2 regions of the Methylobacterium sp. OAE515 genome follow, and region 2 is predicted to be linked to the other one. Evidence: predicted binding sites of a transcription regulator. Region 2 holds the regulator's gene; the other holds the start of a gene.

Evidence for each region. The regulator PhoB, encoded in region 2, activates phosphate uptake and scavenging genes when phosphate is short. The targets are predictions, from matches to a motif close to TGTCATNNANCTGTCAT.
Region 1: the regulator PhoB is predicted to act here: its motif matches at 5,012-5,028, upstream of ABIE45_RS29995 (UDP-2,3-diacylglucosamine diphosphatase).

What each region holds. Positions count from the first base shown of each region.
Region 1 is NZ_JBGMUV010000001.1:6,167,017-6,174,800, forward strand. Features, by position in the region: partial or broken gene ABIE45_RS29970 (malate--CoA ligase subunit beta) at 1-184, opposite strand, end outside; gene fchA (methenyltetrahydrofolate cyclohydrolase) at 606-1,247, opposite strand; gene ABIE45_RS29980 (NADP-dependent methylenetetrahydromethanopterin/methylenetetrahydrofolate dehydrogenase) at 1,258-2,121, opposite strand; gene ABIE45_RS29985 (D-2-hydroxyacid dehydrogenase) at 2,305-3,249, opposite strand; gene ABIE45_RS29990 (aminotransferase class V-fold PLP-dependent enzyme) at 3,353-4,561, opposite strand; gene ABIE45_RS29995 (UDP-2,3-diacylglucosamine diphosphatase) at 5,079-5,894, shown strand; gene ABIE45_RS30000 (glycosyltransferase family 1 protein) at 5,906-6,952, shown strand; gene ABIE45_RS30005 (ribonuclease HII) at 7,099-7,692, shown strand; gene ABIE45_RS30010 (methyl-accepting chemotaxis protein) at 7,702-7,784, opposite strand, start outside.
Region 2 is NZ_JBGMUV010000001.1:2,972,345-2,980,128, reverse strand. Features, by position in the region: gene ABIE45_RS14610 (protein-disulfide reductase DsbD domain-containing protein) at 1-1,843, shown strand, start outside; gene phoB (phosphate regulon transcriptional regulator PhoB) at 2,024-2,719, opposite strand; gene phoU (phosphate signaling complex protein PhoU) at 2,908-3,627, opposite strand; gene pstB (phosphate ABC transporter ATP-binding protein PstB) at 3,738-4,553, opposite strand; gene pstA (phosphate ABC transporter permease PstA) at 4,576-5,466, opposite strand; gene pstC (phosphate ABC transporter permease subunit PstC) at 5,479-6,456, opposite strand; gene pstS (phosphate ABC transporter substrate-binding protein PstS) at 6,542-7,582, opposite strand.

The DNA of each region.
Region 1 (7,784 bases), 3.2 Mb from region 2:
GCTTGATGCCGCCGGCCTTGCCGCGGGCGCCGGCGTGGATCTGCGCCTTGACGGCCCAGAACGAGCCGCCGAGCTCGGTGGCCGCGTAGACCGCCTGGTCCGGACTGAACGCGATGGCCCCTTTCGGGACGGCCACGCCGAAGCTCGCAAGCAGCTCCTTGGCCTGATACTCGTGGACGTCCATTCGGCGCCTCCTCCGCGGTTCGTTGCCGCCGTTGACGCCCTTCACTTTAGTTGAGTCGAAAGATTACGCCCGTCAAATTTTTTAAGCGGCTGATTGACCGAGACTTTTTCGCGGCCGCAGCACGGATCGTATTCGATGCTGCACTGCGACATACAGAAAAACAACGAGGCCGGGGGCACGATGCACCCGGCCTCGACTGTAGATCTGCAAGCGTATCCGCCTCTCGCCGTCATCCCGGGGCCGCGCAGCGGAGCCCGAGATCCAGAGCCGCCGACGCGCCAAGATCTTGCATCAGCAGCGGTTGTGGGTTGGCCGCCCCCGGCGTGCCCCTCCGGGTCCGGGCTCGCCCTGCGCGCCCCGGAACAACGGGGAAGGTCGTCGCGGCCGAAGCGAGTTCGGTCGCGAGAACCGTAAGCCCGTCTCAGTTCACCTTGGCTTTCACGACCGCGTAGATCTTCTCGGTGAGCGCGCCGGCCTCCGAGAGCAGATCCTCCAGCTCCTTCAACCGTTCGTCGGCGAACTCGCGGTCCTCGAGACCCTTCGCGTTGACGTAGACGTTGAGGGCCGCGCTGCGCAGGCCGGCATAGGCGGAGAGCACCGCCACGCCGGCGTCCGACACGACGTTGAGGTTGCCCTTGTCGGCTGTGATCGCCGCGAGGTCGATCACGGCGCGGCAGGCCCGGCAGCAGGCGAGCGGCACGTCGCAGGCGGTCTTGAGGGCGGCCTGGATCTTCTCGGTCCGGGCCGCCTTCTCCTCGTCGGTAGCCTTGGGCAGGCCGTAGGCGCCCATCACGGCGTCGAAGGCCTGCACGTCCTCGCCGATCATGCCGGTGAGCACGACCCGCAGGCCCTCGGACTTGGCCAGGACCTCCTTCAGCTCGGCCTCGACCTCGACGTACTTCTTCTTGCCGATGGTGAGGTTGCAGACCATCGACACCAGGGCCGCGCCCATGGCTCCGGAGATCGCCGCCGCGCCACCGCCCCCGGGGGTCGGGGCGGCACTCGCCAGCTCCGTCAGGAACGTCTCGATGCTGTCGGTCTCGGGGCGATGCGTCTCAGTCACCGGCGCCTCCTCAGGCCATGGTCTTGGCGAGGGCGTAGATCTCCTCGGCGTCGAGCACCTTGTCGGTGCTCTCGAAGAGCTGGCCGACGCAGGCCCGGTGAAGCTTGAGCTTCAGGCCGCCGATGCCCAGCGCGCCGAAGGCCTGCTTGCCGTTGCGCTCCTTGCCCTTGTCCATCACGTCGATGCCGCCGATGCCGGTCGGGGGCTGGGCGTTGTAGTCGGCGACGAACTCGATCGACGATTCCTGCGCCCAGGCCGCTTCCGGCAGCAGCTCGACGCCGATGGCGCCGGCGGTGAACACGAGGTTCGTGCCCTTCACCAGGGCGACGCGGGAGGCCTCGTCGGGGGTCGCGGCGGCCTTCACGTTGACCTTGAAGCGCTTGTTGATCTGGTCCGCGGCGGCCTGGGTCTTGTCGAGGGCGCGGCCCGCGATGGTGACCTCGGCGCCCTCCCCGGCGAGCAAAGCGGCTGAGCGCATACCGACCGGGCCGGTGCCCGCCAGCACGACGGCCTTCTTGCCCTGGAGCGAGCCGGCAGCCTTGGCCACCAGCGCGACGCCCGCGGCGGCCGTGGTGTTGGAGCCGTTGGAATCGAGCATCACCGAGACCCGGAACGGGCCGAAGAACCGCTTCTTGACCGCGGTGAACAGCTCTTCGCCCGCCGCCATGCTGCCGCCGCCGACGAAGATCGCCGTCGACTTCTTCTCGGAGCCGCCGCGGGTGTAGATCGTACCGTCGACCAGCGCGCCGACATTGTCGGGATTGACGCCGCCGTAGCCGGTGATGTGGTCGGCGCCGCCGTCGTAGCCGACCACCGTGTCGAACACGTTCGGCACGGCATCGGTGTCGAACAGGAACAGCAGCTTCTTGGTCATGTCTCAACCTCGGCCCAGGATGGGCATCATAACGTCAGGGACATCCACCCCGTCATTCCGGGGCCGCGGAGCGGAGCCCGGAATCCAGACGCACGGGTGGTTCTCGGCCGACACCGTCGGCGCAACTGGGTTCCGGGCTCGCCTGCGGCGCCCCGGAATGACGGAGAGCGGGTCCGCGCCGCCTCAGCTCTCGACCACGTTCTGCGGCTTGCCCGCCACGAACGCCTCGACGTTGTCGACGAGCTGATCGGCCAGGATCTGCATCGCCTCCTTGCTGGCCCAGGCCACGTGCGGCGTGACGATCAGGTTCGGCAGGTCGGCGTCGCACAGGATGTTGCCGTCCTTGGGCGGCTCCTGCGCCACCACGTCGAACCCGGCGCCCGCGATCGTGCCGTCCTTGAGCGCCTCGAGCAGGGCCGCCTCGTCCACCAGCCCGCCCCGGGCCGTGTTGATGAGGATGGCGCTCTTCTTCATCTTCTTGAGCTCGGCGGCGCCGATCATCCCCTTGGTGTCGGGGGTCAGCGGCACGTGCAGCGTGATCACGTCGGACTGCGCGAGGATCGTCTCGAAATCCACGAGTCCATCCTGCGGGAAGACGTCGTAGGCGAGGACCTTCATGCCGAGCGCCTCGGCGCGCTTGGCGATCGACTTGCCGAGCGCCCCGTAGCCGACGATGCCGAGCGTCGAGCCGGCGATGTCGTAGATCGGGTAGTCGAAGTAGCAGAACTGCTTGGACTTCGCCCAATCGCCGCGCCGAACCGAGTTGGCGTAGGGCACGATCGCCCGGCGCAGGGCGAACATCAGACCGACCACGTGCTCCGGCACGGTGTTGAACGCGTAGTTGCGGATGTTGACGACGGTAATGCCCTGCTGTTTGGCCTGGGCCTTGTCGACCACGTCGGTGCCGGTGGCGGCCACCGCGATCAGCTTCAGGTCGGGCAGCTGCTTCAGCGTCTCGGCCCGCATCGGGACCTTGTTGATCAGCGCGATCTCCGCCCCCTGGAGGCGGGACACGATCTCTTCCGGCGTCCAGGTCGACTCGTGCTCGACGTATTCGTGGGGGAAGTTGAACGGTCGGACCCTGGCATCGAGGGATTCACGATCCAGGAACACGATCTTCTTGGTCATAGGACCCCTCTCGGACGACGGGCGGTTTCCTCGATAGTCTTGGTCTTACTTGCGCGTCGGGGCGGGCCCGGCAACCCGGTCCCGCCCCGATCGCGTGCGCCGATCACGCCTTATGCAGCGGATTCTCGCGCAGGTAGCTGGAGGCGGCGGCGACGCCCGAACCCGGCGTGACCTTGATGCCGCAATCGAGCATGGCCATCTCGGCGCCCGCGATGGCGCCCAGCAGCGACAGCTCGTTCAGGTCGCCCAGGTGGCCGATGCGGAACACCTTGCCGGCGACTTTCGACAGGCCGGCGCCCAGCGAGAGGTTGTAGCGCTCGTAGGCGTGGGTGATCACCTTGGCGGCGTCGGCACCCTCCGGCACCACGATCGCCGTGACCGTGTCGGAGTTCCACTTCGGCTCCTTGGCGCAGGGCTTGAGCCCCCAGGCCGCCACGGCCTGACGGGTCGCCTCGCCGAGCACGTGATGGCGGTGGTAGACGTTCTCCAGCCCCTCCTCCTTCACGATCGCCAGGGCCTCGCGCAGGCCGTAGAGCAGCGGCAGGACGGGGGTGTAGGGGAAGTAGCCGGTGGCGTTGGCGGCCAGTTGGTCCTTCCAGGCGAAGTAGGCGTGGCCGAGCCGGTCGTTGCGGCCGGTGCCGCCCTCGGCGATCTTGAGCGCCTTCGGGCTGATGCAGATCAGGCCGAGGCCGGCCGGCAGCATGAAGCCCTTCTGCGAGCCCGCGATGGCGCAATCGACCTTCCAGTCGTCCATGTAGAACGGCAGCGAGCCGATCGACGAGATGCCGTCCACGAACAGCAGCGCCGGGTGGCCGGCGGCGTCGATCGCCTTGCGGACCGCGCCGATATCGCTGGTGACGCCCGTGGCCGTCTCGTTGTGGACGACCATCACGGCCTTGATGGCGTGATCCTTGTCGGCCCGGAGCGCCTCCTCGATCTTCTGCGGATCGGCGCCGGCGCCCCACTCCTCGTCCTGGACGATGACGTCGAGGCCGAGGCGCTGGGCCATGTCGACCCACAGGTGGCTGAACTGGCCGTAGCGGGCGGTGAGCACCTTGTCGCCGCGGCAGAGGGTGTTGGACAGGGCCGATTCCCAGATGCCGGTGCCCGAGGACGGGAACAGGATGACCGTCCCGTTGGTCGAGCCGAACACCATCTTGGAGTCCTGCAGGAGCGGCTTCACCAGCTCGGGAAAGCTCGGCGAGCGGTGATCCTCGGACTGCACGTGCATGGCGCGCAGGACGCGCTCCGGGATGTTGGTGGGACCCGGGATGAAGAGGTGGTTGCGACCGGGGCGCCGGGTTGCGGCCATGATGTTTCCTCCGAAAAGTCCATTGTGGGCGAGCGTGAACCCGCGCCGGGTTGTTCAAGCGTCCTCAGGGAGTCGGTCCGGCGCCGTCGAAAGCGGCTCGCGCCGCACCCCCTCGAACGCCATCCTCTGCCGTGATCGGGGGGCCTCAGCGGAGCGGCAGGCGGCCTCACGCCGCTCGCGTCGCGGCACGCCCCCGCGCACCGGTCGCCTCCGAAATGCCGTCCCGTCCAACGGCCTCAGGGCCGTCCTCGCCGCCTTCCTGTCAAGGTCCGGCCGAGCTCGTGCCGAGCCGCCGGTTCTTGGCATTATGAGGCGGTGGGGCCGGAAAGGAAAACCGGAAAAACTTCCGGAACTTGGCAAAAAAATTTTTTGTGCGGCGCAACGAAGGCGATCTCGGGTTGAGAGGCTTCGCCGCGCCGTATCCGATCCGTCTCCGCGGCCCAGGACCCGCGTCATCAAACTGAGATGCGATCGCGCTCTGGATCCCGGCACCGTACAGCCGCCGGGAGAGGGTGCCGTGGCCGAGGTTGAGGAGATGCCGGTCCGGGTTCGGACGCTGTTCCTGTCCGACCTGCATCTCGGCACGCGCGGCTGCCAGGCCGGGCTGCTGCTGTCGTTCCTGAAGGATTACGACGCCGATACGATCTACCTCGTCGGCGACATCGTGGATGGCTGGCAGCTGCGCTCCGGATGGTACTGGCCGCAGGAGCACAACGACGTCGTGCAGAAGCTGCTGCGCAAGGTCCGCAAGGGGACCCGCATCGTCTACCTGCCGGGCAACCACGACGAGTTCCTGCGCGACTATGTCGGCACCAATTTCGGCGGGATCGAGCTGGCGGAGACCGCGATCCACGAGGCGGCCGACGGCCGGCGCTACCTCGTGATCCACGGCGACCAGTTCGACATGGTGGTGCGCCACTCGCGCTGGCTCGCCCATCTCGGCGACGGCGCCTACACGCTGGCTTTGTCCCTCAACACCGTGATCAACAAGGCGCGGCGGCGACTCGGCCTGTCCTACTGGTCGCTCTCCGCCTGGGCGAAGCTGCGCGTGAAGAACGCCGTCAGCTTCATCGGCCGCTTCGAGACGATCCTGGCCGACGAGGCGCGTCGGCAGGGCGCCGACGGCGTGATCTGCGGCCACATCCACCATGCGGCCGACCGGCCGATCGGCGATCTGCGCTACCTCAACACCGGCGACTGGGTCGAATCCTGCACCGGCCTGGTCGAGCACTATGACGGCCGCATCGAGGTGCTGCACTATCCGAGCGTCCTGCGGGCCCGCAGGGCCGAGAGCGTCCCGGACACGCTGCCGGGCCGGCGCGCGGTGGCGTGAGGTCACCGCCCGTGAAGCTCCTCATCGCCAGCGATGCCTGGCACCCGCAGGTGAACGGCGTGGTGCGCTCCCTGGAGCAGATGGTGTGGCGCGCGCCGGAGCACGGCTTCGAGACCGCCTTGCTGACGGTGGCGGATTTCCGCTCGCTGCCCCTGCCGGGCTATCCGGAGATCCGCCTCGCCTATGCCGGGCGGGAGCGGGTGGCCGCGCGCTGGAACGCGGAGCGGCCGACCCACGTCCACATCGCGACCGAAGGCCCCGTGGGCCTGGCGGCGCGGCGCTACTGCCTCGCCCATGCGCTGCCCTTCACCACGAGCTACCACACGCGCTTCCCCGAGTACCTTGCAGCCCGGGCCCCCGTGCCGGAGGCTTGGTCCTACGCCTATCTGCGCCGCTTCCACGGCGCCGCCCGGGGCACGATGGTCAGCACCGCCTCGCTGCAGGGCGAGCTGGCGGCCCGGGGCTTCGGCCGGCTGATGCGCTGGACCCGCGGCGTCGATACCGCGCGATTCCGGCCCGCCGAGCCCGGCGCGACGCTGCCGGCGGACCTCGTCGGACTGCCCCGGCCGCTGTTCCTCTATGTCGGGCGGCTCGCTGTGGAGAAGAACGTCGCGGCCTTCCTGAGTCTCGATCTGCCGGGCACCAAGGTCGTCGTGGGCGACGGCCCAGACCGGGCGCGGCTCCGGGCGCTGGCGCCCGGAGCACGGTTCCTCGGCACCCGGACCGGCGCGGATCTCTCGGCGGTCTACGCGGCCTGCGACGTCTTCGTCTTCCCGAGCCTCACCGACACGTTCGGCATCGTGCTTCTCGAGGCCCTGGCCAGCGGGCTGCCGGTGGCGGCCTTCCCGGTGCCGGGCCCGAACGACGTCGTCGGCGGCACCCGCGTCGGGGTGCTCGACCGGGACCTGCGGGCCGCCGCGCTCGCGGCCCTCGACCTGTCGCGCGCCGAATGCCGGGCCGAGGCCCTGCGCTGCGGCTGGGACGAGAGCGCCCGTCAGTTCTTCGGCAACATCGTCGAGGCGCATGGCGGTGTGCAGGGGACCCGGGACGCCGCCTGACCGGTGACGGCGCCCGCGCGGGATGGCAGGAGAAGGCCATGCCGCCTCCCCGGAAGTCCCCTGCCCGGAAGTCCCCTGCCCGGAAGTCCCCTGCCCGGAAGTCCCCTGCCCGGAAGTCCCCTGCCCGGAAGCCGCCCGCCACGACGATGCCGTTCGATCCGGCCCGCGCGGCCGAGTACCCCGCCGTCATCGGTTGCGACGAGGTCGGGCGCGGCGCGCTGTGCGGGCCCGTGGTGGTGGCGGCGGTCTGGTTCGATCCCGTGGCGCTCCCACCGGATCTGCTCGCCGCCCTGGACGACAGCAAGCGCGTGCCCGAGCCCGTCCGTGCGCGGCTGGCGCCGCTGATCCGCGCCCATGGGCGCGTCGCGGTGGCGGCGGGCTCCCGCGCGCTGATCGACCGGATCAACATCCGCGCCGCCACCCTCGACGCGATGGCGCGTGCCGTGGCCCGCCTCGGGCTCGATGCGCCGGTCCTGGTCGACGGGCGCGATGCCCTGCCGGGTCTGCCGGGCCAGGCGGTGGTCGGCGGCGACAGGCTGGTCCCGCAGATCGCCGCCGCCTCGATCGTCGCCAAGGTGTTTCGCGACGACCTGATGCGGCGCTTGGCCGAGCGTCATCCCGGCTACGGCTGGGAGCGCAACGTCGGCTACGGCACGGCCGTCCACCGCGTCGGCCTGACGAGGCTCGGCCGGAGCCCGCATCACCGGCTCAGCTTCACCCGGGGGTTCGGACCGGCCTGACGGGTCGGGTCACGCGGCCCGGACGCTCGCCAGGAACCGATCGACCTCGGCCTCGAGCTGCTCGGACTGGTGCGACAACGCGGTCGCCGCGG
Region 2 (7,784 bases):
CGGCTACGAGGGCGAGGTCACGCTCCTCGTGCCGGTGACCCCGCCGCCGAGCCTCGACCCGGCCGACCCGGTGCAGATCCGGGCGAAGCTCACCTATCTCGTCTGCGAGACCGAGTGCGTGCCGGGCTCCGCCGACCTTGCGCTGACGCTGCCGGTGGCCGAGCCCCGGCCCGATCCGGACAAGGCCGCGCTGTTCGCCCGCGCCCGGGCCGCCCTGCCCGTCCCGCCGCTCTGGCCGCTGCATCTCGCAAGTCAGGGCGACACGCTGCGACTCGATTTCGCAGCAACCGGCCTCAAGCCGGATGCTGTCCGGAACGCCGCATTCTTCCCCTATTCCGAGACGGCGATCGACAACGCCGCCGCGCAGGTGATGTCGGTCGATGAGACCGGCCTGCACCTCACCCTCGCCCGCAGCAGCCCGACCGAGCCGGCGCCCGCCGCGCTGCCGGGCGTCCTCACCCTCGAGGAGGTCACCGATGCTGGTCCCCGCCGGCTCGCCTTCGCGTATGGCGACGAGCCGGTCTTGCCGACGGCGGCTCCGGCCACGACGCTGGAAGCACCCGCGGCACGGGCGATCGCGCCCGATTTCGACGCGCTGACGCTCGCGACCGCGGCGGCCTTCGCGTTCCTCGGCGGCCTGATCCTCAACCTGATGCCCTGCGTCTTCCCGGTCCTGTCGATCAAGGTTCTCGGCCTGATCCGGCATGCCGGCGAGAGCCCGGGCCGGCTGCGTCTCCACGGCGTGGCCTACACCGCCGGCGTGCTGGCGAGCTTCCTGGGACTCGCGAATCTCCTGATCGCCCTGAAGGGCGGCGGGGCGGCCATCGGCTGGGGCTTTCAGCTGCAATCGCCGATCGTGGTGGCGGGGCTGGCCTATCTGTTGTTCGCGATGGGCCTCAGCCTGTCGGGCGTCGTCCATGTCGGCGGCCGGCTTGCCGGCCTTGGCGACGGCCTCGCCCGGCGCGCGGGCCTGAGCGGCTCATTCTTTACGGGCGTGCTCGCGACGCTCGTGGCCACGCCCTGCACGGCGCCGTTCATGGGCTCGGCAGTGGGCTTCGCACTGACCCAGAGCGCCGGCGTGGCGCTCGCGGTGTTCGCGAGCCTCGGCCTCGGCCTCGCCCTGCCCTTCCTCGCGCTGACCCTCTGGCCGCCGGCCCTGCGGGCGCTGCCGCGGCCCGGCGCCTGGATGGAGGTTCTCAAGCAGATCCTGGCCTTCCCGGTCTACGCAACGGTGGCGTGGCTGGTCTGGGTGCTGGCGCAGCAGGTCGATCCGCGCGGGCTGCTGGCGGCGCTGATCGGGCTGGTTCTGGTCGGCTTCGCCGCCTGGGCCTGGGAGCGCGGACGCGCCGCCGCGCCCCGCACCGGTCGGATCGCCCAGGCCGCCGCAATCCTGGCGATCGTCGCCGTCGCGGCCCTCGCCGTGACCCTCCCGCAGCAGCGCACGCTCCCGTCGGCGCAGGCCGCTGCCGACGGGATCGAGCCGTTCACGCAGGCGCGCCTCGATTCGCTGGTAAGCGCCCGCCGCCCGGTCTTCATCGATATGACGGCGGCGTGGTGCATCGCCTGCGCGGTGAACGAGGCGACCTCGCTCAACACCAAAGCCGTGCGGGCGGCGATGGCCGAGCGCGGCGTGACCTACATGAAGGGCGACTGGACCAACCAGAATCCCGAGATCACCCGCCTGCTGGAGAAGTACGGGCGCAGCGGCGTGCCGCTCTACCTGCTTTATGCCGGGACCGGGGAGCCCCAGGTGCTGCCGCAGATCCTGACCGAGGGAACGGTTCTGGCGGCGCTGGACGCGGTCCCGACCGCGTCCGGCCGGAGCGCGGCGCTGGCCCGCTGAGCCTTTCCGGGGTCCGAGCCCCTAGGGCATCGATGCGCTCGGTCGCAGTCTTCGCGAGCGGAGTGAAGCAATCCAGCAGCGCCACGCCAACCGGCCGCGCGCCGCCCCGGGACACGTCGCTGAACGCGTGACGACGGCGCGCCGGACCGAAGTTCCTTTCGGACAGCCCGTGCGGCCGCCTCACGCCTCCAGCGAGAAGGTCTCGTCGAAGGCGTAGCCCGAGCCGCGGACCGTGCGGATCGGATCGGCCTGGCGCGGGCCGTTCAGCGCCTTGCGCAGGCGCCCGACATGCACGTCCACCGTGCGCTCGTCGATGTAGACGTCGTGGCCCCAGACCCCGTCGAGGAGCTGCTCGCGGGAGAAGACCCGGCCCGGGGCCAGCATCAGGAATTCCAGCAGCCGGAACTCGGTCGGGCCGAGATGCAGCTCCTCGCCGCCGCGGCGGACGCGGTGGCCGGTGCGGTCGAGTTCGAGATCGCCGGCGGCCAGCCGGTCCGAGCTGTGGGCAGGCTTGGCCCGGCGCAGCAGCGCGCGGATCCGGGCCAGCAGCTCCGGCACGGAGAACGGCTTGACGATGTAGTCGTCGGCGCCTGTGCCTAGACCGCGAATCCGGTCGCCCTCCTCGCCGCGGGCGGTGAGCATGATCACCGGCAGCCGCTCGGTCTCCCGGCGCGCCCGGATCCGGCGGCAGAGCTCGATCCCCGAGAGGCCGGGCAGCATCCAGTCGAGCAGGACGAGATCGGGAATCCGCTCGGCCAGGAGCAGCTCCGCATCGTCGCCGCGGGCCGCCGCGTCGACGAGGAAGCCCTCGGCCTCAAGGTTGTAGCGCAGCAGCGTGGTCAGCGCCTCCTCGTCCTCGACGATCAGGACTTGCATGCTCACGTTCGAAGACCCGTTCCCGAGGCGGCGCCACACAGCCTGCCGACACCCCGACGCGCATCGGAGCGGACGTGCAGGCGGAGGGTGCGGGAGGCGCCGCTCAGCCTCAACCCGCACCCTCCGATTCTCCGACCGCGCCCCACAGGAGAGCGCGCAGGCCGGCGCGTGAAATCAGGCCGGCCCGCCTACGGAGCCTGCACCCCGTCCACGGTCGCGTAGTTCGACGCGTCGTTTTTCGGCCGGTCGCCCGCCAGCGTCTCGCCGGTGGCGAGGTAGTGGATCGTCTCGGCGATGTTGGTGGTGTGGTCGCCGATCCGCTCGACGTTCTTGGCGCAGAACAGCAGATGCGTGCAGAACGAGATGTTGCGCGGATCCTCCATCATGTAGGTCAGGAGTTCGCGGAACAGGGAATTGTAAAGGGCGTCGATCTCGCCGTCGCGCTCCCAGACATCGTGGGCCGCCTGGACGTCGCGGCTCGCATAGGCGTCGAGCACGTCCTTGAGCTGACCCTCGGCGAGGTCGCTCATGTGGCGGACGCCGAGCACGATCTTCTGGGCCGGCGCCTGGTCGGAGATCGCCACCACCCGCTTGGCGACGTTCTTCGCGAGATCGCCGATCCGCTCGAGATCGCCGGAGACGCGGATCGCCGAGATGGTCTCGCGCAGGTCGATGGCCAGGGGCTGGCGCCGGGCGATCAGCAGGACCGCGCGCTCTTCGATGTCCCGCTGCAGCGCGTCGAGGCGCTTGTCGGCGAGGATCACCGCCTGGGCGAGCGTGTCGTCCCGGCGCACGAGGGCGTCGGTCGCCTCAGCGGTCATCTTCTCGGCCACGCCGCCCATCTCCGAGATCGAGCGACGCAGGTTCTCCAGGTCGGTGTCGTAGGAGGTGACGATATGGCCGGGCATGGCGGATCCTTCGATGGGGTCCCGGGGACGGCCCTCCGGGAGGCTTGCGGGATCCGCCGGCGCGCTGGAGACGCGATGCGGCGGTCCCGGGACCGGAGCGGCCCGGCAGACTAGCCGAACCGGCCGGTGATGTAGTCCTGCGTGCGGCGTTCCGTCGGGTTCATGAACATCCGGTTGGTCGGACCGAACTCGACGAGCTGTCCCAGATACATGAAGGCGGTGAACTGCGAGATGCGCGCCGCCTGCTGCATGTTGTGGGTGACGATCACGATGGTGAACTCGTCGCGCAGCTGCTCGATCAGCTCCTCGATGCGGCCCGTGGAGATCGGGTCGAGGGCCGAGGTCGGCTCGTCGAACAGGATCACCTCCGGCTTCTGCGCCACCGTCCGGGCGATGCACAGGCGCTGCTGCTGGCCGCCCGACAGGCCGGTCCCCGCCTGACGGAGCTTATCCTTCACCTCGTCCCAGAGGGCGGCCTTGCGCAGAGATTCCTCGATCCGGCCGTCGAGCTCGGATTTCGGCAGCTTCTCGTAGAGGCGCAGGCCGAAGGCCACGTTGTCGTAGATCGACATCGGGAACGGCGTCGGCTTCTGGAACACCATGCCGATGCGCGAGCGCAGCTCGTTCAGGTCGACCGAGGGGCTGAGGATGTTCTCGCCGTCGAGCAGGATCTCGCCCTCGGCGCGCTGCTCCGGATAGAGGCTGTAGATCCGGTTGAAGCAGCGCAGCAGGGTGGACTTGCCGCAGCCGGAGGGGCCGATCAGCGCCGTGACCTGCCGGTCATGGAAGTCGAGGTTGACGTCCTTCAGGCCGTGGAAGCTGCCGTAGTAGAAGTTCAGGTCCTTCACGGCGATCCGCACGGGTCCGCCCTCGTCGGCGCGGTTGCGGTTCAGCTCGACCGTGGGGATCGCGGAGGCGGCGTTCATCGTCGTGTCCTCGAAAGGGGTCTCAGCGCGAAGTCTGCGGCTTGATCACGAGGCGCGCGATGATCGACAGCACCAGGATGGTCGCGGTGATCAGGAGCGCGCCCGCCCAGGCGAGCCCCTGCCAGTTCGGATAGGGCGACAGAGCGAACTGGTAGATCATCACCGGCAGGTTCGCGACGCCGCCCATCAGGTTGGCGGAGAACCAGGAATTGTTGTTGAGCGCCGTGAACAGCAGCGGCGCGGTCTCGCCGGCGATGCGCGCCAGCGCCAGGATGATGCCGGTGACGATGCCGGCCGAGGCCGCGCGCCATGTCACGCTGGTGATCACCGTCGAGGGCGGCGCCCCGAGGGCCGCGCCGGCCTCCCGCAGGGTGCCGGGGACGAGGCGCAGCATGTCCTCGGTGGTGCGCACGATCACCGGCACGGCGATGATCGCGAGCGCCACGCCGCCGGCCCAGCCCGAGTAGGTCCCCATCGGCCGCACCATCAGCGTGTAGACGAACAGCCCGATCAGGATCGACGGCGCCGAGAGCAGGATGTCGTTGAGGAACCGGATCAGCGCCGCGAGCTTCGAGCCGCGCCCGTACTCGGCGAGGTAGGTCCCCGCCATGACGCCGATCGGCGTCGCGATCAGGATGCCGATCCCGGTCAGGACGAGGCTGCCGAGGATCGCGTTGGCGATGCCGCCGCCCTCTGAGCCCGGACCCGGGGTCGGGTTGGTGAACAGGGTCGGCGTGAATCCGCGCACGCCCTGGACGATCAGCATCACCAGGATCGAGCCCAGGACCAGGGCGCCCACCAGGGTCGCGCCGGTACAGGCGATCCGCAGGGCCCGGTCGGCGACGCGGCGGCCGCGGCGGACACGACCGGAACGGCGCCCGGTGGTCATGGTGATCGTGTTGGAAGCGTCCATCGCGCGGGCTCCTCAGGCGGACTGGACGCGGCGCGTCAGCAGCCGGGCGATGATGAGCACCACGAAGGTGATCACGAACAGGATGCAGCCCAGGGCCATCAGCGCGTTCAGCTGGAGGCCGTCCGCCTCGTTGAACTCGTTGGCGATGCGCGACGCGATGGTGGAACTCGGGTCGAAGATCGAGGCCGAGAGGCGGTTGGCGTTGCCGACCACGAAGGTCACCGCCATCGTCTCGCCGAGGGCCCGGCCGAGCCCGAGCATGATCGCGCCGATGATCGAGACCGCGGCCTGCGGCACCAGCACGTGGCGCACGACCTCCCAGGTGGTGCAGCCGATGCCGTAGGCGCTCTCGCGCAGCACGGTCGGGATCTGGTCGAGCATGTCGCGGGCGATCGAGGCGATGAACGGCACGATCATGATCGCCAGGATGATGCCGGCGGTGAGCACGCCGACGCCGGACGGCACGCGAGCGTAGAACAACGTGCCGATGATCGGCATGCCTTCGACGAGGTTCGAGACCGGGATCTGCACGAAGCGCGCGAAGAGCGGCGCGAACACGAACAGGCCCCACATGCCGTAGATGATGCTCGGCACGGCGGCGAGCAGCTCGATCGTCATGGCGACCGGCTTGCGCGCCCAGCCGGGGCAGAGCTGCGTCAGGTAGACCGCGATCCCGAGGGAGACGGGTACGCCGATCAGCAGTGCCAGGAAGGCGGAGGCGACGGTCCCGAGCACCGCGACCAGGGCACCATACTGCTCGGTCCCGACGTTCCAGGCGCTCGAGGTCAGGAATCCGAAGCCGAACTCGCGGAAGGCGGGCCAGCCGCCGTACAGGATCGAGCCGAGGATCCCGGCGAGGACGAGGAGCACCAGCAGCGCGGCGCCGTACGAGCAGGTCCGGAACAGGGTGTCGAGGCTGCGGCTCGGCGCCTTCCGCGCGGTCGCAGCACGCGTTCGGCCGAGGGCGATCGATTCTGTCAAAGCGGGCATCCGCGGTTCTCTGCGAAGGGTGGCGTGGTAGCGCGGTGCGTTCCCGGAAGCGAGGGAGGAGGTTGTCACCTCCTCCCGGCCACGCTCACATGTTGAAGACAGGCTTACCGTCCTTGCCCTTCACGTCTTTCCACTCCTGGTGGATGAGCTCGACGACGTTGTCCGGCAGCGGCACATAGTCGAGATCGGTGGCGAGCTTGTCGCCGTTCTTGTAGGCCCAGTCGAAGAACTTGAGCACGTCGGCGGCCTTGGCCGGATCGGCCGCATCCTTGTGGATCAGGATGAAGGTCGCCGCCGTGATCGGCCACGCGTCATCGCCCGGCTGGTTGGTCAGCGAGATGCCGAAGCCCGGGGCGGCTTTCCAGTCGGCGCTCGCGGCCGCGGCCTGGAACGCCTTGTCGTCCGGCTGCGGGTACTTGCCGGCCTTGTTCTGCAGCAGGGCGTAGGAGAGCTTGTTCTGCTTGGCATAGGCCGACTCGACGTAGCCGATCGCGTTCGGGACCTGCTTCACGGTGGCGGTCACACCCTCGTTGCCCTTGCCGCCCTGACCCACCGGCCAGGAGATCGTGGTGGCCGCGCCGTATTCCTTCTTCCAGGTGTCGGACGACTGGGAGAGGTAGGTGGTGAAGATGTTGGTCGTGCCGGACGCATCCGAGCGGTAGACCGGCGTGATGTTGGAATCGGGGAGCTTCAGCCCGTCATTGAGCTTCGCGATCCGCGGATCCGACCATTTGGCGATCTTGCCGGCGTAGATGTCGGCCAGGATGTCGCCGGTGAGCTTGAGCTTGCCCGGCTCGATCCCGGGGATGTTCACCACCGGCACGACGCCGCCCATCACGGTCGGGAACTGGACGAGGCCGTCCTTGGCGAGCTGCTCGGCCTTCAGCGGCGCGTCCGTGGCGCCGAAATCGACGGTCTTGGCCTGGATCTGCTTGATGCCGCCGCCGGAGCCGATCGACTGATAGTTGAGGCCCGAGCCGGTCTCCTTGCGATAGGCTTCGGCCCACTTCGAGTAGACCGGGAAGGGGAACGTGGCCCCGGCTCCGGTGATGTCGGCGGCGAGCGCCGCGGACGCCAGCTGAACCGTCGCGAGGCCGACGGCGAGCGCGTAAGCGAAGGGTCTCAAGGGATTCTCCGTTGCCGTCGGGCAAGAGCCTGCGCCGCTCCGCCGGCAAGCCCATGCCCGCGGCAGAGCTCTGCGGCCGATCTTCCGAAGAGACCCAGCGCCGGCCGCCCGATGGCTGGGCGGTTACGACAGGGAGATGACACCGGGATGACACCGCAGCCGCAAGTCGAGCGGCACGGTTCATCGACCTCGTGCGTTCAAT